Regions from separate parts of the Shewanella sp. A22 genome, predicted to be linked through region 3. Evidence: predicted binding sites of a transcription regulator. Region 3 holds the regulator's gene; each other region holds the start of a gene.
The links. The regulator sigma-54, encoded in region 3, starts transcription at its own class of promoters, with help from an activator protein. The targets are predictions, from matches to a motif close to GTTGGCACGNNNNTNGNNT.

Region 1: the regulator sigma-54 is predicted to act here: its motif matches at 4,789-4,807, upstream of flgB (flagellar basal body rod protein FlgB).
Region 2: the regulator sigma-54 is predicted to act here: its motif matches at 2,661-2,679, upstream of norV (anaerobic nitric oxide reductase flavorubredoxin).

Annotation. Positions count from the first base shown of each region.
Region 1 covers NZ_JBSQBN010000026.1:18,934-26,515, forward strand. Annotated here, with positions in the region: gene ACWXWT_RS06935 (chalcone isomerase family protein) at 1-523, shown strand, start outside; gene ACWXWT_RS06940 (flagella synthesis protein FlgN) at 614-1,051, opposite strand; gene flgM (flagellar biosynthesis anti-sigma factor FlgM) at 1,149-1,478, opposite strand; gene flgA (flagellar basal body P-ring formation chaperone FlgA) at 1,553-2,260, opposite strand; gene ACWXWT_RS06955 (chemotaxis protein CheV) at 2,888-3,808, shown strand; gene ACWXWT_RS06960 (CheR family methyltransferase) at 3,871-4,704, shown strand; gene flgB (flagellar basal body rod protein FlgB) at 4,841-5,239, shown strand; gene flgC (flagellar basal body rod protein FlgC) at 5,242-5,658, shown strand; gene flgD (flagellar hook assembly protein FlgD) at 5,682-6,467, shown strand; gene flgE (flagellar hook protein FlgE) at 6,524-7,582, shown strand, end outside.
Region 2 covers NZ_JBSQBN010000036.1:26,732-34,313, reverse strand. Annotated here, with positions in the region: gene norW (NADH:flavorubredoxin reductase NorW) at 1-1,093, opposite strand, end outside; gene norV (anaerobic nitric oxide reductase flavorubredoxin) at 1,090-2,595, opposite strand; gene ACWXWT_RS08885 (TonB-dependent siderophore receptor) at 3,323-5,458, shown strand; gene ACWXWT_RS08880 (hypothetical protein) at 5,911-6,210, shown strand; gene ACWXWT_RS08875 (PepSY-associated TM helix domain-containing protein) at 6,207-7,582, shown strand, end outside.
Region 3 covers NZ_JBSQBN010000094.1:10,481-18,062, forward strand. Annotated here, with positions in the region: gene ACWXWT_RS15265 (calcium/sodium antiporter) at 1-758, shown strand, start outside; gene ACWXWT_RS15270 (KpsF/GutQ family sugar-phosphate isomerase) at 802-1,779, shown strand; gene kdsC (3-deoxy-manno-octulosonate-8-phosphatase KdsC) at 1,782-2,348, shown strand; gene lptC (LPS export ABC transporter periplasmic protein LptC) at 2,345-2,905, shown strand; gene lptA (lipopolysaccharide transport periplasmic protein LptA) at 2,892-3,473, shown strand; gene lptB (LPS export ABC transporter ATP-binding protein) at 3,470-4,201, shown strand; gene ACWXWT_RS15295 (RNA polymerase factor sigma-54) at 4,345-5,829, shown strand; gene hpf (ribosome hibernation-promoting factor, HPF/YfiA family) at 5,855-6,142, shown strand; gene ptsN (PTS IIA-like nitrogen regulatory protein PtsN) at 6,145-6,588, shown strand; gene rapZ (RNase adapter RapZ) at 6,585-7,448, shown strand; gene ACWXWT_RS15315 (HPr family phosphocarrier protein) at 7,469-7,582, shown strand, end outside.

The sequences.
Region 1 (7,582 bases), on a different contig from region 3:
GGCATGGGTACAGGCTAGAATGATTGCCGATGTTGATGTGGCAGAAAAAATTACGGTAGCAGAGCAGCCTTTAGTGTTAAATGGTGCTGGTGTGCGCAGTAAGTTTTTTATGGATTTGTATGTGGGGAGTTTGTACCTACCCACTAAGGCGAATACTCTTGATGATGTGCTGGCTCAGCCGATCGCGGTGATCCAGTTAACCATTACTTCTGGTATGGTTACCTCAGACAGAATGCGTGATGGTATTACTCAAGGGTTTGAAACCGCTACCGGCAATGACACCCACTTTATTGCCAAAGAGATCCTACATTTTACCGAATTGTTTTCAGATAATATTACCAAAGGTGATCAATTTACGTTTGTGACTCAAAAAGGTAAGGGCGTGAGTAGTATTGTAAATGGTCATGTTCAAGGAGAGATCGTTGGTGAGGCTTTTCGTCAGGCATTACTCAGTATTTGGCTAGGTGATGAGTCTGCGCAACAAAGTTTACGTCAGGCGATGCTTGCTCAGTCAATTCAATAACAGCTTATTTATTACTATGTATTTAATCTCTGATTAAGTCGTCTGGCTTATTTCATCACGCTTTATTTATCCCCATCGTTAGAGTGAGTATTAAACTGAAAAGTCGTTACCAAGTGTTGAAATGGTAGATGTTTTACCTTTTTCATTGTAGGTCAAGCTTGAAGCATTTCGGCTTGCTTGTAACGCTTGGGCAAATCGATTCATACTCGCTATATTGAGTTCTATTAAACTGGAATTTTGGCTATTGATGTCTTTACATTGCGCGAGGACCGTTTTTGCTTGCGTGACTTTTTCTACTAGCTCTGGATCGGTTGTAAGCAGTATATGTTGAGGATGATTGGCCAGCTTTTCGTCGGTGGTTTTCATCGCAAATAAACATTGCGTTTTGTCTTTAGAAAGCGCCAACAGCTTGTCTGCATCTTGTTTGGTTAATGCTAGTGTTTCAGCATCAATAAGCTGTTTTAGCTGTGATAATGTCTTATTTTGGCTATCTAGTAGTTCGCTTAATTGTTGTTTTAGTTCTGTCATATATTACTCTTAGTTTTTTAACAGACACCTTTATATGATGCATATAGCACCTCATGTTGTATGTCGTTAAAACAAATTAAAGAGTAACGTTTAACGGTTACTCTTTGTCAATTGACAAACTGCCTAGCTCGGTTTCAAAGCTGGCAATATTTGCAGCAAGTTTTTCTGGGTCAACTTTATAGCGCCCTTCAGAAATTGCTTGCTTGATTTCGGCAACCTTTTTTTGGTCGACTTCAGGCAACGATGCCATTTTAGTTTGCGCACTCTGAAGCTGGTGAGCTTGAGAGGTTATGCTAACAGAATCTGTTTTAACTGGTGTAGCCGTTTTTGGGGCTGCGTCAGTGTTAGGGTGTTTAGTTGACTGCGTGTCGCGTGCAGTGCGCATTTGTGTATTGGTAGTAGTATTATGCTTAATGTCAATTGCCATGGGAGGCTCCAGCGTTATGAATCAGGTTTTCCAAACAGGCTATCGGCACGCAAGGAAAAAACTTTAACACTATTTTACATTCTTACTTCAACTTCGCCAACGCCAATTACGACAGCATCAAATTGCTTACTTGTATTGCTATTCTTTACTCGGATAACGTCATCAAGATTACCATTACGCAATGCTTCACCTAGGGTTTTTATTTGCACATTTGCAGTATTAGCATAAATGGCAACAGTGTCGCCTTTGCATACAAAACACAGGTTATTGCTGAGTACTGGTGAGTCTTTCGCTACCCGACGTTTTACTCTTGAGCCAATTAATGCGCTTGTATCAGAAAAAAACTGACCTTTTAAACTATATTGATCGACATACATAATGTGCAGGTGATGTTGATCGATAATTTGGTCTGGTGATAGAAGTTGGGTCGCAACCACTACAGGATATTGTATTTCAACTCTAACCGAGAGGTACATTTGCCATGGGTAGTCATAGTCTGGGCTGTCGCAACTTATTTTTACCATGTTGTTTCGGCTAATGGCTCTTTCACTGGCAATTTCGACCTTAATTGGCGGATGACAGCGTGGCGGACTTATTCTGCCTTCCAGATTTTGTGGGGTAATCTGTACTTTAGCCTTTGAGTCGGCATCAATTTTCTTGGCGACAACCTCTTTAGCTAACTCATAAATGGTCGATAATGTAGGTGTTGTGATGTCTTCGCTCGCAAATGCGGGCAAAGAATAAGTTATTGAGCACAAAAAACACAAAAAAAATACTTTCATAATGAAGATACTAGCTTGTTTTGCCAGAATACACCTATACTTTGAAAAACGGAAAATATGCGAGTGGTCTCTGCATACAAAATGAAGCAACAAATTAACGATACTGATGAGATAATAATATCATTATCCTTTTGTCAAAAAAGTGTCGTTATGTTGTGTATAGTAATTTATGTAGATTGAAGCAAATTGCATGCCCACTTTAAGGTTCCGTAGATTGGTCTTTCTTAAGGGGCTATTTTTAGACGGTTGTGGCTGCATCATACTTCACTTGGATTGCTTAATGCTGACAACCGCAGCAATTGATTTAGCCGTAAATAACAGCGTAAGAGTGACATTAAAAGGTGTTTAACCGGGCCATTTTATTTTAACAAAGTAATATTTGTGGCAAAGTACTCACTAGCGTCGAAATTTTGTCACTATGATTTTGATTACGATATTCTGTTTATGTTGAACAATGTTCAATATAAAGGGTCAATAGGCACTAGCTAGATGGGTGTTGGTTTATCGTGCATTGAACCGCACAACAGTAAGAAATGTATTAACCGTATTATGCTAAACCAAGGTTTACTATAATGTTAAAGAACAGATTTTATCCTTTTGGGTGACAGTTAACTACAAGGCCGTTTTATGTCGAGCATTTTAGAATCAGTAAATAAACGTACCCAGCTTGTCGGGCAAAACAGACTAGAGTTGCTATTGTTTAGGCTTAACGGCCGTCAACGGTTTGGGATTAACGTGTTTAAGGTAAAAGAGGTGTTACAATGCCCACCGCTAACAACCTTACCTAAATTAAATCGTTTCGTGAAAGGCGTGGCTCATATTCGTGGGGCGACGATTTCTGTTATTGATTTAAGTGCAGCAACGGGTGGTCGTCCACTGACGTCAACTGAAAATTGCTTTATTATCATTTCTGAATATAACCGAAGTGTTCAAGGTTTTTTAGTTAGCTCTGTTGAACGTATTATTAATATGAATTGGGCTGCTATTATGCCACCCCCTCAAGGTGCTGGACGTTATTCATACTTAACGGCTGTGACCGAAATTGAAGGTGAGTTGGTTGAAATTTTAGATGTTGAAAAAATTCTTGATGAAATCTCACCGGTTAAGACCGCTATCAGTAAAGAAGTCAATGAGACGTTAACTATTGATAGAGAACAGCATTACCATATTATGGTTATTGACGACTCTGCCGTGGCACGTAAACAGATTATTCGCTCATTAGAATCTTTAAATTTACAGATAGATACCGCTAAAGATGGTAAAGAAGCATTAGATAAGCTGAAACGAATAGCGACCGAGATGGATGATGTATCTGTTGAAATTCCGCTTATTATTTCTGATATTGAAATGCCTGAAATGGATGGTTATACCTTAACTGCCGAAATTCGCGATGATCCAAAATTAAAGAACATAAAAGTGGTATTACACACATCCTTGAGTGGTGTGTTTAACCAAGCAATGGTAGAAAAAGTTGGGGCAAACGACTTTATTGCTAAGTTTAACCCCGACGAATTAGCCGCAGCAGTTAATAAACATTTGAGTTTATAAACCCTTCGCATTATGAAATGTTAGAGGTTTAGCATAATAAGCTTACATATTAGGAAGTTAATGTGACAGATAAATCACTTGCTGAAGCAGAGTACAATCAATTTAGGCTGTTTTTAGAGCAGCATAGCGGTATTGTGTTAGGTGAGAATAAACAGTATTTAGTGCGTAGTCGTTTGGCACCATTGATGGGAAAGTATAATTTACCTTCTTTATCTGAGGTGGTTAAAAAGTCGATGAAACCGACTGAACGTCAATTACGTGCAGAAGTGATTGATGCCATGACGACGAATGAAACCTTATGGTTTCGAGACCGTTACCCATTTGAATTACTGCATAATACTCTATTGCCTGAATACAGTAAGCTTGGTCGTCCATTAAAAATATGGTCGGCGGCGTGCTCTTCTGGACAAGAACCTTACTCGTTGGCGATGACTGTGTTAGAATACCAGCAACGTAAACCGGGTGCATTGCCTGGCGGTGCGGCCATTCAAGCAACGGACTTGTCGCCTTCTATGTTGGAGCGCTGTAAGCATGCTGAGTATGATGGTTTAGCCCTAGCTCGTGGCTTGTCTGAAGAACGTAAGCGTCAGTTTTTTGATTCTTTGCCTTCGGGTAACATGAAAGTAAAAGATACTGTAAAACGTTTGGTGAATTTTAGAGCGCATAATCTCCTTGAAAGCTATAGCTTATTAGGTAAGTACGATATTATTTTTTGCCGCAATGTGCTGATTTACTTTGCTCCAGAGGCAAAGTCTAAGATTTTGCGGCAATTTGCTGCCGCACTTAATCCTAACGGTATTTTATTTTTAGGTGCGTCAGAATCTCTTGCTGGCTTAAGTGATGAATTTAATATGGTCCGCTGCAACCCTGGTATTTATTACCAAAAGAAAACCTAGATAAAACAATAGATTATTGTGTTCTATGTGCCGGCGTTCGTCGGCATGTTTATTTATCCTTTTTATTACTCCTTTTGTTGAAATGTTGGCATCATCTTTGCTTTAAATCTATCAGTTAGTTGATGGAGGCAATTTTATGGCGATTAATTTCGAAAATGCATTAGGTGTTCACCAATATTCTTTGGGCGTACGAGCTCAAAGAGCAGAAGTGATTTCAAGTAATATTGCCAATGCCAACACTCCTCATTATAAAGCTCAAGATGTTAATTTTGCTTCTGCGATGCAAGCGGCAAGCACGCATCAGAAAGGCTTAAGTATGAGCCAAACCACAGATAAACATTTTGACCTAGCGGCTCTAAGCCAGCAACACGTTCAGTATCGTGTGCCAAATCAAGCTGATACTGGTGATGGTAATACGGTTGATACGCAGAAAGAGCAGTCAGCATTTATGCAAAATGCACTCGAATATCAGATGTCTTTAGGTTTTCTTGAAGGAAAATTTAACGGTATGCGCAAAGCATTGCGAGGTGATTAATTATGAGTTTATTTAATATTTTCAATGTATCAGGCTCGGGTATGTCAGCGCAGTCAATTCGTTTAAATACGACTGCCAGTAATATTGCGAATGCTGATTCTGTCTCAAGTAGTGTTGATCAAACCTATCGTTCGCGTCATCCGGTTTTTGAAGCCGAAATGCTAAAAGCTAATGGTCAACAAAACAGTTCACCTGGTGTGAATGTTAAAGGGATTGTCGAAAGTGACAAACCTTTATTGAAAGAGTATTCACCAGATCATCCATTGGCGGATGGTGATGGTTTTATTTATAAACCTAATGTCAATGTGATGGAGGAAATGGCAGATATGATTTCTGCATCACGTTCTTATCAAATGAATGTTCAGGTGGCTGATGCAACGAAATCTATGTTGCAACAGACGTTAAGGATGGGTAAATAGTATGATTATTCAAGGAGGTAACAATGAGCCTCGTTAATGCTTACAGTCAGTCTTTACCGCAACAATCCAGTAGCGCATCTAATACAAGTGCGTCGACCAAGAGTACAGTACAGACAAATACGACCAGCACGACTACGGGTAATCCTTTTCTTGATGGAATTCGTTTACCTGAAGGAAGTGTGATACCTGAAGCTAATGACCAGATGTTAAAGCAAGAAGATTTCTTTGCTCTACTCAGTCAACAGCTGTCGATGCAAGATCCATTTGAACCTGTTGATAACGATCAAATGATTGCGCAAATGGCATCATTCTCGACAGTAGATGGGATTTCAAATCTTAATGATGAAATTCTTAATTTGAATACTGTAATGAGTTCTAGCCAAGCGTTGCAGGCTTCTGGCTTAGTGGGTCGCAAAGTGCTTATCCCTTCTGATACAGGTGCCATTTCAACTGAAAGCACTGAAATAAGCGGAGTGATCAGCACGCCGTCTGCAATTGAAACCATTATGGTCAAAATTGAAGATAAATCAGGCCAGGTAGTGAGAAGTTTTGAAGTTGATGGTAGTGAAGGCGGTAATGTTGATGTTACTTGGGATGGCTTAGATAAAAATGGCGAGCCAGTTAAAGCCGGTGATTATAGCATTAAGGCCAGTGGTATAGTGGATGGAACATCTGAAGATTTAGCGGTGTCGACATATGCTCATGTTACTAGTGTGTCATTAGGCACAGTTGAAACTGGTGCTATTTTGAATTTACGCGGAATCGGTGGAATTAAGTTATCTGACGTACTTGCAGTATCTGAAACATAATACCGTCAACAACAGTTGGCTGTGGTCATAAACAAATTAATTGTAAGAGGTGAAACATGTCATTTAACATTGCATTGAGTGGTATCGCTGCCGCACAAAAAGACTTAAATACAACCGCGAATAATATTGCTAACGTTAATACCGTTGGTTTTAAAGAATCTAGAGCAGAATTTGCCGATGTGTATGCTAATTCTATTTTTGCAAACAGTAAAACAACAGTGGGTGGAGGTGTTACCACTACGCAAGTTGCCCAACAGTTTCATCAAGGTAGCTTACAATTTACCAGCAACTCGCTGGATATGGCGATAAGTGGTAGCGGATTTTTTGTTACTTCATCAGGCTTAGATACGCAGGATTTATCTTATACTAGAGCCGGTGCATTTAAAGTTGATTCAGATAATTATATGGTTGATGCTGCGGGTAATTTTTTACAAGGTTTCCCAGTGGATGAAGATGGCAACTCAACTTCAGTGAGTTTAACTACAACTCAACCGATTAAGATCCCTGACAAGGCGGGTAGCCCAGTGCAAACCGGAAATGTTGGTTTGCAGATGAACCTTGATGTTGGTGAAACAGCACTTGATCCTGCTAATTTTGATCCAGATGATTCTGATACCTTTAACAACTCTACTTCGGTCACTATTTATGATTCGCTAGGTGAGTCGCATATTATGACCACTTACTTTATTAAGCCTACTGATGGTTCCTATACTGGCGAAAGTAACTGGTTGGCTTTTTACGCTGTAGATGGCGACCCTGTTAATGTGGCAACTGGTGCAGGCACTTATGACACTGATGCTGATGGTGACGGTGCTGGTGATGGCACCAATTTAGGTAGAGCAGAGGCAACAGACCCAAATGATGGTACAACATGGTCTGGTGCTGTGCTTAAGTTTAACTCTGCTGGTACTTATACTGGCAGTGACCCCGTTACGATTACTACAGAGGTACTTGGTGCTGGTGGTGCAGAGGCTTTAGGCCCTGGGGCAGATGGTACTCAAACGCTTACGGTGAAATTTAATAATCCAACCCAATATGCCTCTTCGTTTGAAGTGACCGAGTTGAGTCAAGACGGTATTACCGTTGGCCGATTAACCAATGTTGGTATTGGTTCT
Region 2 (7,582 bases), on a different contig from region 3:
CTTCTGTTACTACAAAACCGATAATCTGTTTTTGGTCGTTGTAGGCTTTTACTGAACAACCCAGAGCATCAATATCCACCTGCCAAGAGGCAACATCTTTGACGGTATTACCGCCTAATTGGATAGGCATTTGTGGCGTTTTTACCTTAACTAACATCGCCGGAAGTTTCAGTTCTGTCGGTTGGCCTAATAAGGTTTTCGCTAACGCATTAGCACTTAACATAATCGGCTGCAGATACGACATCACCTTACCGTTTATCTCCGCACAATCCCCTAAGGCATAAACATTGTTCACTGAGGTTTGCAGTTGCTGATTAACAACTAGGCCGTTGTTGATTTTAAAGCCAGATTTACGTGCTAAACCAACATTAGCCTTTAACCCTGCAGCAGAAATGACACAATCAACTGTATGTGTTTTGCCCGAATTGAGTGTGGCACAAATACCTGATTCGGTTTTGTTTAGTGAGCTAATGGTTTGACCAAACTCAAATACAACGCCGGTATCGGCCATCTTCTTTTGTAAAACACTGGCGACTAAATCGGGCAACATATTAGCCATTAAGCCGCTACTGGGATCTACCGCTACCACGTTTTTACCGCTACGGTTAAGATCCATCGCTATTTCAGTACCAATAATACCTGCGCCAATAACCAAAACCCGTTGCGCATTTTGTAGCTGCTGCTGTGCACTATCAAACTCGCGCAGACTGTTTAAAGTGATAACTCTGTCAGTTGCATTGCCAAGCATAGGCGGGACAAATGTTTTTGCGCCTGTAGCCAATACCAGTTGTGCATAAGGGTAGGCGACACCATTAACAAAAACCGCTTGTTGTTCACTATCAATGCAGTCAACTTGGGTAAAAGCATGCAGGGTAATATTATTCTCGCTGGCAAACTCTTGCGCACTGAGGCGGATTAAATCCGCACTGCTTTGTTGATTACTAAATACATGGCTTAAATCAGGCTTATTATAATCGTGGCCCTCGTCAAGGGTAAATACAGTTATCGGTATATGCTGATCTGTACGTCTAATGGTTTTGATTAACTGATATGAACCAAAGCCGCTACCAATAATGATGATGGGTGCATTCATGATACTTTCCTTGCAGCAATAGGAACAAACACTTCTTTACCAAGTCCACAATCAGGGCAAAGGAAAAAGTCTGGGACTTTGCACCACGGAGTGCCTGGTTCAACATCTTGATTTGGTTCACCTAGTATTGGTTCATAAACCCAATTACACACAGTACAGAGCATATTTTGTGAATCATCAATTGCTGTAGCGGTTGCGCATGCAGGTTTTGTTTCCTGTGACGTTGGAGCTGGCTTAGCGGTTACACTCGCTTGAGCGCTCTTAGCTAGCGACGCAGGTGAAATGGATTTTACATTACTCAAATCATGCCATGCCCAGCTTTTGGCTATCTGACGGCCATGCTCACGACATTCACGCATCGCTTTACCATCAGGGCGCCATTTTGCTTTCAAGCCGACAATGGTTTCAAATCCAGCATCCGTAAAACGGGTGTGAATACGGTCTACTGCGCCACCGTTCCAACCATAACTTCCAAATGCGCCGGCTTTTTTATCTTTAAAGCGCAGGCCTGTGATCTCTTCTAGCATTCCTGCGACTTTTGGCATCATGACATTATTCATCGTCGATGAACCCACCAAAATACCCTTCGAGCGGAACACGTTAGCTAAGATATCGTTTTTATCATGGCGAGCCACATTAAATACTTTAACGGATACCACAGGGTCAACATCGTGGATCCCTTGCGCAATAGCATCGGCCATCATGCGGGTGTTATTAGACATTGAATCATAAAAAATGGTGATTCTGTCTTCTTGATAGTTATCCGCCCATTGCAGATACTGATGAATGATTTGGGTTGGGTTATCGCGCCACACTACGCCATGTGCGGTGGCAATCATGTCAACGGGCAGGTTAAAACTCAGCACCTCGTTAATTTTAGCGGTAACCAGTGAGCTAAACGGGGTTAAAATGTTGGAATAATAGCGTAAACACTGATCCATCAATTCAATTTGATCAACTTCGTCATTAAACAAATGCTCATCGCAATAATGCTGCCCGAACGCATCATTACTGAACAACACAGCATCTTCAGTTAAATAGGTCATCATACTGTCAGGCCAGTGCAGCATAGGAGTTTCAATGAACACTAACTGCTTACCGTTACCTATATCTAAGGTATCGCCAGTTTTGACTATATTAAAATTCCACTCAGTATGGTGATGTAAACCTGTGATGGAGTCGATAGCATTTTCAGTACAATAAATAGGGGTATTAGGGATTTTAGCCATCAAAGCTGCTAACGCACCGGAGTGATCTTCTTCTGCATGGTTAATGACAATATAATCAATTTTATCTAGAGCAATTTCCATCTCAAGGTTTTGAATAAATTGCAGACTGAAACGATGGTCAACAGTATCAATTAAGACATTTTTTTGTTCACGGATAAGGTAACTATTGTAACTTGTCCCTTTAGTGGTTTTATATTCAGTACCATGGAAGTCCAATATTTCCCAGTCACGTTGTCCAACCCAATCGATGTTATTTTTAATGTGAATTGTCATATGTACACCTGTAATAAATTAAAAGTTAAAGTTCGAAGATAAAGTTTCAAAAGTTAACTTAGTTGTTGCAGGTGGCGTGCCAATAAGTTAAGTCTTTGATAAATAAGTTTAATTAGATTTTTTGTAAAATAATCATGTCATTTAGACACTGCTGTTAAGCTGTTAAAATGACAATTAATTGTATAAATGACAATTAACGAACTAGTGTCATTAAACGCGCAGATTATATAAATGTAGGCCTAGCCTACGGTTATCTTTCAATTATTTAGTAAACCAAACTTTGGACTAAGAATAACGCTATGAAGTGTCTATTGTTTTAAGGCTTACCAATCTAGTCCGCTTGAAAGTGCCGAACTTTACTAGTTAAGCAAATCAAAAGTTGATATATCATCCTATGTTTTTTGAAAATGTTTTGTTGGATTAGCAAAACGAAATCAATCATTCGGATAACAAAGGAATGACCTAAGAGGGTCAGCATTAACAATCTTTGCCATTATTTGATCAAGTTCGTTAATCAATTGAAAGAATAAATCGATATAAAATCAACCCCATATTCTGTCAATGTTCATCATTTATCAATTCAGTAAATAAGCTTTTTCTAATTGTAAATGCAATTGATAATTATTACTGTTAAGCGTAATGTTTTTGTATCCCTTGGAATTGATAAGTAAAGGGAACGTTTATTTAGATGCGTGGTTATCTTATATAATACAAAATGGAACATGTGATGAAAATCAATACTTTACAGTTTAATAAATGTAAATTGGCAGTTTTATGCGCTTCTGCATTATCGTTCAATAGTTTTTCAACGTTAGCCGCTGAAAATGTCGATGCAGAGAAAAGCAATATTGAAAAAATTAGTGTGGTAGGACACAAGCTAACAGAGCTTAGTTCTGAAAATAATGGTGGAGCCTTAGGCAATAAAACCGTGTTGGAAACCCCTTTTTCGGTTGACGTTATTTCGCTAGAAGACATGGAAATTCGTCAAGTTAATACATTAGATAGTTTATTTAGTCGAGAAGCTTCTGTTTCTGTAGATGGCAGTGCCTACAGTACTTTTGGGTCAACTATACGTGTTCGTGGTTTGCCGTTAGATTATACAAATAGTTTTAAAATTAATGGTATGTCCATCAATAATTTTAGTGGAGAACTACCATATGAAGCGTTTGAACAAGTCACTCTATTAAAGGGCGCAACTGGTTTTATGTATGGTATGGCTGCACCAGGAGGCGTAGTTAATTATGAGACAAAAAAAGCGGTGGCTCATAAGTTGACCGTCGATGTTGGTATGCGAAGCGATAGTGTATTTAGTGCCCATGTCGATGCAAGCACGCGTATGGGAAATAATGACGACTATGGTTTTAGGGTTAATCTTGTAAAAGAGGCTGGGGATACCTATTTAGATAATGGAACAATTGACCGCGAGACGGCTGCAATAGCGTTTGACGCGCAATTAACCGATTCACTTTTTTGGACGGTCGATCTTATTTACAGTGATCGTTTAACTGAAAACTCTTGGACAACAATGGACAATCTGCTTGATAGCAGTGAGCCATTGCCTGATACCGTTAGTGGAAACCGCAGTATTGGTGCAGACGGGACCTTCGATGATTACAAAAATTTAATCGCGATTACTAGCTTAAATTGGGACATTAATGAAGCTTGGAGTGCTCGCCTTGAGTATGACTACTCAAAGAATGAAACTCGTTGGGTGAAAACTTTAGCAGATTTAACAAGCAGTGATGGTGACATTGATATCGCACTGTACGATCAATATTTTGATGTTAATTATAAGCAAATTCAGGGTGTCATCAACGGTGAGTTTGAGACTGGAAGCATTAATCATAATCTGCTATTTGGTATGGCTTATCAAGAGTCGACAACATACCGAAATGATCCAAATCGTAAAGTCACTTGGGGTTATGCAACCGATAATCTGTACGATCCTGTAGACCTCCCTCGTTATCAATCTACGCTCGAAGATGATCTCTCTATGGCATGGGTTGACAAGCAACAGTCAGTATTTATAAGTGACTTTATTGCTTTAACCGATGAATGGGAAGTGTTGCTAGGCATCAGGTCAAACAGTATTGAACACACTCCGAGTGAGTATTTCTCTTCATTCCAAGATTATAATGACGACAGTGCAGTAAGCCCCACGGCTGCATTAATGTATAAACCAAATTTTAATACGACTTATTATGTAAGCTATGTTGAATCTTTTGAGGGAGTGACTTCTTTTGTTGGTGAGACTTATGCTAATGCCGATGAGATGTTGCCACCATTAGAAAGTTTACAATATGAAGTAGGTGTTAAAACCGCAGGTGATGGCTGGTCTATTACCTCTGCACTCTTTCGAATCGAACGGGGCGCTACACTTGTTACAGATGATAATTATTTAGTTCAAGATGGCCTAAGCATTTACCAGGGTCTCGAATTTAGTGGTGCATTGGAAATCACAGATAACTTATCGTTATATGGTGATTTAATGATATTGAATGCTGAATACGATAAGACCAATTCCGCAGTAGAAGGTAATGACGTTGCTGGTACGCCTAATCAACAGTTAAGTTTACAGACTAATTATGATGTAGATACGTTACCAGGCTTGACCCTCAATTTAGGAGCTAAACATTTTGGCAAGACAACGTTAGATTCTAATAATAATTGGGAGTTGCCTTCATATAATATTTTTTATGCCGGAGTTAGCTATACCACAACACTCAATGATAATTCATTAACAATTATCGGAACGGTTGATAATTTATTAGATGAGGAATTTTGGGCCGCTGGAGATGCTTATGGTGCTTTGCGTATTGGTGAACCTCGCAGCTTTGCTATTAAAATGAAGATGGGCTTTTAATCATGGAATAACATTATATGTTAAGGCATAAATGTTAATAAATTAGGTCGAGAATTGTCAATTGATTACTTCTCGGCCTATCAGTACCAGTAATTAAATATATGGGATTTTTTATTTTATTTGTTACATGGTTATTTAGTTGAGTAAGTTAGTTTTTATCTATTTAAAGGATTTGTTAAAATGTGGCCGATTTTGGCGTTAATATTATCATTTGTTGGTACATTGCTTATTTATTTAAGCAATAAGAATCAAGGTTTAATTAAAAAAACTTTGCCAAGCTGCTGGCGTATTGGAACATTAGTTTGTTGGTTTGTTGCATTATTAATATGGTTAAAACTCTATGTTATTAGTGCTGCAGTCTTTATTTGGTTATTTACACTTACCATACTGCTTATATGTATTCCTTTGTTAAGTATAAATAGACATATAACTAAACAGAAAAGGGGCTATTAATGGCACGGCTCACTGCAGATGAAAAAATTCAGCCTCATTGGTGGCTAAAAACAATAGCGGGATCAATATTTGGCTTAACTTTGGCCTATGCCTTTGTTGGTCTCTTTGCATGGTATGGCTATGGCGGTATTGATGCCCCAGTAAAAGTGCAATTTAATATGTGGATGATAAGTCCAATTTGGTTATTAGTATTAACATTCAGTTATTTATTTAGAACGGGGATGAATGCCATCATTTACTTAGCGTCAGCAAATATTATTGTTTATAGCGTGTTCTTTTTCCTAAGGTGGCTATCATGAGAGTTCGCGGCGATATTCTACGTACATACCAATCCATCCATACATGGACTGGAATTATTGCTGGTTTAGTGCTCTTTATAGGCTTTTATGCTGGTTCACTGACGATGTTTAAGCATGAAATAACACAATGGGCAACACCTCCAAGTCATCAGTTACCACAAATACCAACAGATCAGTTTGATAAGTTAATTTTACAAGCATCATTAAACTTTGATAAAGCAAAGCAAGGTTTTACTGTAAATTTTAATGAACAGCTATCGCCACTCACATGGTTCGAGCAAGGTGGTGGTCGTGGTTTACATTTGCATAATGTTATGAGGCAAGCAACGTTATCTGAAGATGGTGAGTTAATTTCGCAAGTTAACCCAACAAACGATCTCGGAGAGTTGATTGATATGCTTCATCGTACCGCTGGTATTGCGGGCAAGGTTGGACATGAAGATCTAGGCGTACTCGTTTTAGGCACGGCATCGGTACTGTATTTTTTAGCATTAGTGTCAGGTGTTATTTTTTTATTGCCAACATTAGTGAACAGTTTTTTTGCAATACGGCAAAATAAAGGTGCGAATCGTTTTTGGCTGGATAGTCATAACTTAGTAGGCATTGTGAGTTTACCGTTTCATTTAATTATTGCTTGGACGGTTATCGTATTTGCTTTTCATGATGTTCTCTATGGTGGTTTAAGCTTAGTTTATGGTGATGAGCCAATGTTCGAACGAGGTGAAAGGCCCACAATTGAATACTCTATTGAGCAACTACCACCTATTTCTACTTATTTAAATAAAGTAAATGAAATGACAGATGGTTATCGTGTCGAATCAATGGCGTTTGCTGATTTATCAACAGCCAACCCCGTTGTCGGTATTACCATTATTAACGAACATGAAATGATGCGTGTGAGTTCTGGTGATTTCATTTATATGAATCCTTATACCTTAGATGTCGGCTACAGTAGTATACCGTTAAAAGATAATGATATTTACACTCCCTTAGTTGTTAGCTTTTTTTCCTTACATTTTGGTGGGTATGCTGGTGATTTAGGCCGCTGGGTATACTTTACCTTGGGCTTATTAGGTGCATTTCTATTTTACAGTGGGAATTTATTATGGTTAGAAAAACGCCGTAAAAAGCAACCGCAACAAAGTCGATCTAGCCGTTTTATGGCGTCACTAACAATAGGAATGTGTTTGGGATCCGTATTAGCGGTTGTATTAACGATGTTGTCAAGTAAATGGTTGTACTTAGATAGTCCGCAGGTGAATAATAAATATCTGATATGTTATTATGTGGTATTTTTTACAGCATTAATTTACAGTTTTGTTCGTGGAGCCGCTAAAAGTGCTATTCACTTGCAATATTTTTTATCGATAGC
Region 3 (7,582 bases):
CCATTGGTAACGTGTTGGGCTCAAATATTGCTAACATTACCTTAATTTTAGGATTAACCGCATTATTAGGTGCTATTAGTGTCGATTCCAAAACCTTAAAACGTGAAATACCTATTATGTTAGCGGCCACAGTATTTGCGGGTTACACCTTGCATGATAATGTGTTGTCACAAGCTGAGGGCATCATGCTTCTTGTGGTACTTTTGCTATTAATGGGGTATTTCATTTGGCAAGCGACTCATGATAAAGCCCCCGACAGCTTAGATAGTGAACTAGAATCAGAGATCCCTAAAAATGTGCCAACCTTTCATGCTATCATTTGGCTCGTTTTCGGTATTATATTACTTCCCGTTTCAGCCAGTTGGATGGTTGATGGCGCTGTAGGTATTGCAAAGTTTTATGGGTTGTCAGATCTTGTGATTGGCTTAACCATTATCGCGGTGGGAACAAGCCTCCCCGAATTAGCAGCCTGTATCGCAGGCGTAATAAAAAAAGAACACGACCTTGTCATAGGGAATATTGTTGGGTCGAACTTATTTAACATTCTTGCCGTACTAGCGTTACCTGGACTGATTGCACCGGGTGAAATTGATGCCTCAGCCAGTGGCAGAGACTTCTATATGGTATTGGGCACCAGTGCAGCATTAGCCGTTTTAGTGTTATCCAGTGGAACTAAGCAACAACTGACTCGTTGGCATGGTGCACTATTATTAATCACCTTTATCGCGTACCAATTTGTTGTATTTCAATCTCATTAGATTGGAGCATAAAGGTAAAAATTAAGCTAAAAGAGAGATTCGAATGGTAAATCAAACTCAATTTCGTCAATGGGGTCGTAAAGTCATTGATATTGAAAAAGCTGCTTTAGATAATTTGTATCAATATGTGGATTCGGTTGAGTTTGGCCAAGCATGTGAACTCATATTGCAATGCAAAGGCAAAGTCATTGTCATGGGAATGGGGAAGTCGGGCCATATTGGCAATAAAATTTCTGCGACGTTTGCGAGTACTGGCACCCCAGCATTTTTTGTACATCCCGGCGAAGCAAGCCATGGCGATTTAGGCGCCTTAGCAAAAAATGATATTGTACTTACCATATCTAATTCTGGTGAATCAAGCGAAATACTCACATTAATGCCAGTAATACAACGAATGGGCGTTCCCGTTATTGCGATAACAGGCAAACCAGATTCTAATATGGCACGCTTATCTAAAATCCATTTATGCATTCAAGTACAAGAAGAAGCCTGCCCACTCGGATTGGCACCAACCTCAAGTACGACAGCAACATTAGCAATGGGGGATGCGTTAGCCATTGCTTTATTACAAGCAAAAGGTTTTACCCGCGATGATTTTGCCTTATCGCATCCAGGTGGATCGCTTGGACGGAAATTATTATTAAAAGTAGACGATGTTATGCATCAAGGTGATGATTTACCTATCGTCCATAATGATATCTGTATTACTGACGCACTTTATGAAATTTCTAAAAAAGGCCTCGGTATGACCGCAGTCGTAGATAGCGCCGCTACACTTGTGGGGATTTTTACTGATGGTGATTTGCGTCGAGTCATTGATGCAGACGTCAATCTGAGAACCACATCAATTGCCCTGGTGATGACCCAAAACTGTGTCACCTGTCCTGCTGGGATTTTAGCAGCACAAGCACTGCAAATTATGGATGAAAAAAGCATCAACGGATTGATTGTCGTCAATGAAAAACACCAACCGATCGGCGCACTAAACATGCTCGATATGGTTAAAGCAGGAGTGATTTAACCATGTCAGAATCAACCTCGTTTCACCAAGGATTTTATGGCCCTATCAGCGATGATATTTGGCAACGCGCTCAAAAAATTAAACTGTTAATCTGTGATGTTGACGGAGTATTTTCAGATGGACGTATTTATCTCAGTAATGCTGGCGAAGAGCTAAAAGCCTTTCATACCCGTGACGGCTACGGAGTCCGCTCTATTCTCACTAGCGGCATTCATGTTGCCGTGATCACCGGACGTAAATCACAAATAGTCGAAAACCGTATGACAGCACTAGGCATCAAGCACATTTATCAAGGTATTGATAATAAGTTTTCGCCTTTTGAGCAACTACTATCTCTGTATAATGTTAACGCCGACGAAGTCGCTTATATTGGCGATGACATGGTTGATTTACCCGTAATGAGAACCGTTGGGCTTGCGGTATGTGTAGCAGACGGTCATCCTTTTGTTAAACAACATTGTCATATGACAACCACATTAAATGGTGGACATGGGGCGCTACGAGAACTTACAGACTTACTATTATTGAGCCAAGATAAATTTTCCAGTGCTCATGGTATGAGTATATGAATAGGATCACGCTAGGTATTGTTGCTTTTTTTGGGCTTGCTTTTATGTTGTACTGGCAAGCACAAGTCAAACGTAGCGAAATGAACTCTATAAAAATACGCGGTATTGAGCGTCCCGACTTTGTTGCCGATGACCTACGTACCACAGAATTTAACCAACAAGGTTTCATCGCAAGTAGAGTCAGTGCCGAACACATGGAACATTATGCATCCAGTGACATTACTCATTTTACCAAACCGATATACCTCATCTACCCTGAAAATGGTAAAGCACAGTGGCAACTAAGTGCCGACCAAGGGCAATTGAATAAAAATACCAGCAAAGTCATCTTAAAAAATAATGTTATTATTGATGCCATTGATATAGAAGAACCCCTGCAGTCACTGAGTACCCAAGCCGTTACAGTGGATTTAACCACCATGATCGGCACCTCAAAAGAGATGGTGTATATCAAAGGCAAAGGGTTTATTATTCAAGGTTTAGGTTTACATGCTGACTTGAATTCGCAAAAACTATCGCTACTCAGCCAGGTAGAAGGAATATATGAGCCACATTAATCGTCTCCATACTCACGCCAACGTCATACTATTAAGTGGCATTCTTTGCATGCTGAGTTTGCCTGCAATGGCAAAACAAGATGATCTTAAACAAGAGTTAAAAATTGCCGCGGTGAGCCAATTTGCTGACATTAAAAATAACCAAATCGTTTTTAATGGTCCAGTTAAAATTGTGCAAGGCAGCATTACTATCAATGCCGATCAACTACGAGCGTTCACCCCTGAAAATAGCACAAGTAAAAAGCTTATCGCCACGGGAAAACCAGCCACATTTTCACAAGAGTTAGACGATGGTCAAATTGGTACCGCTAGCGCTGACGAAATAACCTATGATCTTGCCACTACCACACTCACATTAACCGGTAATGCCAAACTTGATCAATCCGGTAGCCAAGTTACAGGTAATCGAATTAAATACAACATCAATGCTCAAGAGCTGATTGCAGAAAGTACTGGCAAAGGCCAAGATCGCGTAATCACTATTATTCAACCTGAGAATTTCCAAGACGAAACAGCACCAAAACAAAAGCTCCCAGAAATTCCAGTAAACAAGCAGATCAAACAATGACCCAAATAACCTTAACCGCTGAAAATCTAGCTAAAAGCTATAAAGCCCGTCAAGTTGTAAAAGATGTGAGTTTAACGGTTAAAACGGGCCAAATTGTGGGTCTTTTAGGCCCCAATGGCGCAGGTAAAACAACCACATTTTATATGGTTGTTGGGTTAGTCAAAAGCGATAAAGGTCGGATCCTAATTGATAATGATGACCTCACCGCCGACCCTATGCACCTTCGCGCCCGCAAAGGGATTGGTTACTTACCACAAGAAGCCAGTATTTTCCGCAAGCTGACAGTATATGACAATATTATGGCTGTGTTGCAAACTCGTAAAGAACTCAACACAGACCAGCGTATTGAACAACTCGAACATTTATTGGAAGAGTTTCATATTACTCATATTCGAGACAGTCAAGGTATGTCGTTATCGGGTGGTGAACGACGCCGAGTTGAAATTGCACGCGCATTAGCAGCCAACCCCAAATTTATTTTGCTCGACGAACCCTTTGCTGGTGTCGACCCAATATCGGTTATCGACATTAAAAAAATTATCCAACAGCTTAAAAGCCGTGGGCTGGGGGTATTGATTACCGACCATAATGTACGTGAAACACTCGATGTTTGTGAACGGGCCTATATTGTTAGCCAAGGTAATTTAATCGCCGAAGGCACACCTGATGAGATATTAAGCAATCAGCAAGTTCGCGCTGTGTACTTAGGTGAACAATTCAAGCTATAGTTACTTTAGTGGCTTTTTAACCTATCTAACTCATTTCGTTGAACGATATCTAAATAGCTATAAGTGTCATTGATGTACGTGATAATCCATAACAGTTTTTCGAGATTGTCATTTTATGAAAATCATCTAGGGATAAGCGGTAAATGAAAGCGTCACTCCAACTCAAAATGGGTCAACACTTAACCATGACCCCCCAACTGCAGCAGGCTATTCGCCTACTGCAGTTATCGTCATTGGAGCTACAGCAAGAAATCCAGCAAGCATTAGACTCAAACCCATTGCTTGAAATAGAAGATGAGTTTTCTGATGCAAAGGACACAGCCAAAGAAAGTCGAGATCAAGCAGATACAGACTTTAGTGACAACAGCATCGTCAACATTGAAAAAGACACCTCTACTGTCGATACAGCAGAGTCCATGACCAAAGAAACAATGGATGATCTTGCAATGGATACTACATGGGATGAAGTGTATACCGCTTCTCCTATGTCAGGTTCTGGTAGCGCTAGTATGCGTGATGATGACATGCCATTCCAAGGTGAAACCACCGAGGGTCTTTATGAACATTTAGAATGGCAAAAAAACCTCACACCGTTTTCCGATACCGATCTTGCCATTGCCACCGCAATTATTGATGCGATTGATGAACGAGGCTATTTAACCCAAAATACCGAGGATATCCTCGAAGCTATGGGGGATGAAAATGTTGAACTCGACGAAGTTGAAGCGGTGTTAAAACGGATCCAACACTTTGATCCTGTTGGTGTAGCAGCGCGTGACTTAAGTGAATGCCTATTAATTCAATTGGCACAATTTTCCAATACCACCCCCCATATTGATAATGCTCGTCTATTAATTAAAGACTATTTAGACTTAATTGCTGGACGTGACTTTAGATTGTTAATGCGCAAAACGAAGTTAAAAGAAAATGAATTACGTGATGCCATAGCACTAATCCAGTCACTCAATCCTCGCCCAGGATTATCCATTACAGCCGTCGACGATGAGTATGTCATTCCTGATGTCACCGTGTTTAAAAAAAATGGCCGTTGGGTAGTAGAATTAAATCCAGATAATATGCCAAAAATTGGTGTTAATCAGCAATATGCAGCAATGGCGAAAAGCAGTAAAAATCCGTCTGACAGCCAATTTATACGTGGCCACTTGCAAGAGGCTAAATGGTTTATAAAAAGTATAGAAAGTCGTAATGAGACTTTACTCAAAGTGGCAAACTGCATTGTAAAATTTCAGCAAGGCTTTTTTGAATATGGTGAAGAAGCCATGAAGCCTATGGTATTAAATGATATTGCAGAAGCTGTAGAAATGCACGAATCAACCATTTCACGAGTAACAACACAAAAGTATATGCATACCCCGCGGGGCCTATTTGAACTAAAATACTTCTTCTCTAGCCATGTCAGTACCGACGATGGTGGAGAGTGCTCATCAACCGCGATTCGTGCTTTTATCAAAAAGCTGGTAGCAGCGGAAAACCAGAAAAAACCACTGAGTGACAGTAAAATGGCTCAACTTCTGGCTGAACAGGGTATCAACGTTGCTCGTCGTACGATAGCAAAATACCGTGAAGCAATGCTCATACCGCCCTCAAACCAACGTAAGAGTTTATAACCTACAGGGTAATGGAGGATTTTTAATGCATATAAATCTATCTGGACATCATATCGACATCACCGAATCTTTACGTGAATACGTTCATGGTAAATTTTCAAAGCTTGAACGACACTCAGATCAGATCAATAATGTACACGTTGTGCTCAATGTAGAAAAATTACAACAAAAAGCAGAAGCAAGAATCACCCTAAGTGGCACTGAGATTTTTGCCATGTCAGAAAATACTGACATGTATGCTGCAATAGACGCCCTGATCGATAAACTCGACCGTCAGGTAATTAAACACAAAGAGAAGTATACAAAACACTAACGATGGAACTTTGTACCATCCTGCAGCCGGAATGCACTACCTGTGCCACACCGGGCAGTAAGAAAAAAGTACTGGAACTCATCAGCGATTTAGTTGCTGCCCAGTACCCAACCCTGTCTTCGCAAGAGGTTTTTGAAAGCCTTTTAGCGAGAGAGAAAATGGGTAGCACAGGTATAGGAAATGGCATTGCGATACCTCATGGCCGATTAACGACCATCGATCACCCCATCGCAATATTTATTAAATGTGAAGAAGCCATAGCCTTTGATGCTATCGATAAGCAGCCCGTGGATATTTTATTTGCTTTATTAGTGCCTGCAGATCAGTGCCAGCAACACTTAAGCACATTATCAAGCATGGCTCAAAAGCTCAGTGATAAGCAAATATTGAAACAGCTTCGTAAAACTCACGACGCAACAGAACTTTATCAGGTTATTACTGCATGAAACTTGTCATAGTATCGGGACGTTCAGGCTCAGGAAAATCAGTAGCCTTAAGAGTATTGGAAGATCTAGGATATTATTGTGTAGATAATTTGCCTTTACCTCTCATTGGCGCATTATTAGCTCAGCTCAAAGGCAGTAATGATCTGGTTGCCATTAGCGTTGATGTACGCAATATTGCAGAACAAGGTAAAGTACTTCAAGACCAATTAGCACTACTTGAGAACGACACTGAAATTATCAGCTTCTTTTTAAATTCCAATGACAAAGTATTGCTTAAACGTTACAGCGAAACTCGTCGATTACATCCGTTATCTAAAAATCACATTTCACTGCAAGAAGCGATCAAGCTCGAAGGGCGTTTACTTGAGCCGATAGCAAAAATTGTAGACCATTACATCGACACTTCAGCACTGAATATCTACGAATTAAGCGACCAAGTTAGGCAAATTTTATTAGGCAGTGTTGATAAAGAGTTAGTGATTAACTTTGAGTCTTTTGGCTTTAAACACGGCATGCCAACAGAAGCAGACTTTATGTTTGATGTACGCTTTTTACCCAACCCACATTGGGAAATAGAACTACGCCCATTTACGGGGTTAGACGAACCCGTACAGGAGTTTTTAGGGCGTCAGCCATTAGTTAATAAGTTTATTTGGCAAATTGAAAACCTATTTGAAACTTGGATGCCACATTTAGAACGTAATAATCGTAGCTATCTTACCATCGCAATTGGTTGTACTGGTGGTCAGCACCGTTCAGTATATATTGCAGATCAATTAGCAAAACGATTTAGGCAAGGTAGTAAACACACGGTTAATGCTCGTCACAGGGAGTTAAATATCAGTGGTACTAATAACTAAGTGAGCATAGGATCGTGTCAATGATCAAACTTGAACGCCAAGTGACCATTTCAAACAAATTAGGTTTACATGCACGCGCGGCGACAAAACTCGCCATTTTAGCCGCTGATTTTGATGCTAGCATAACCTTGCTT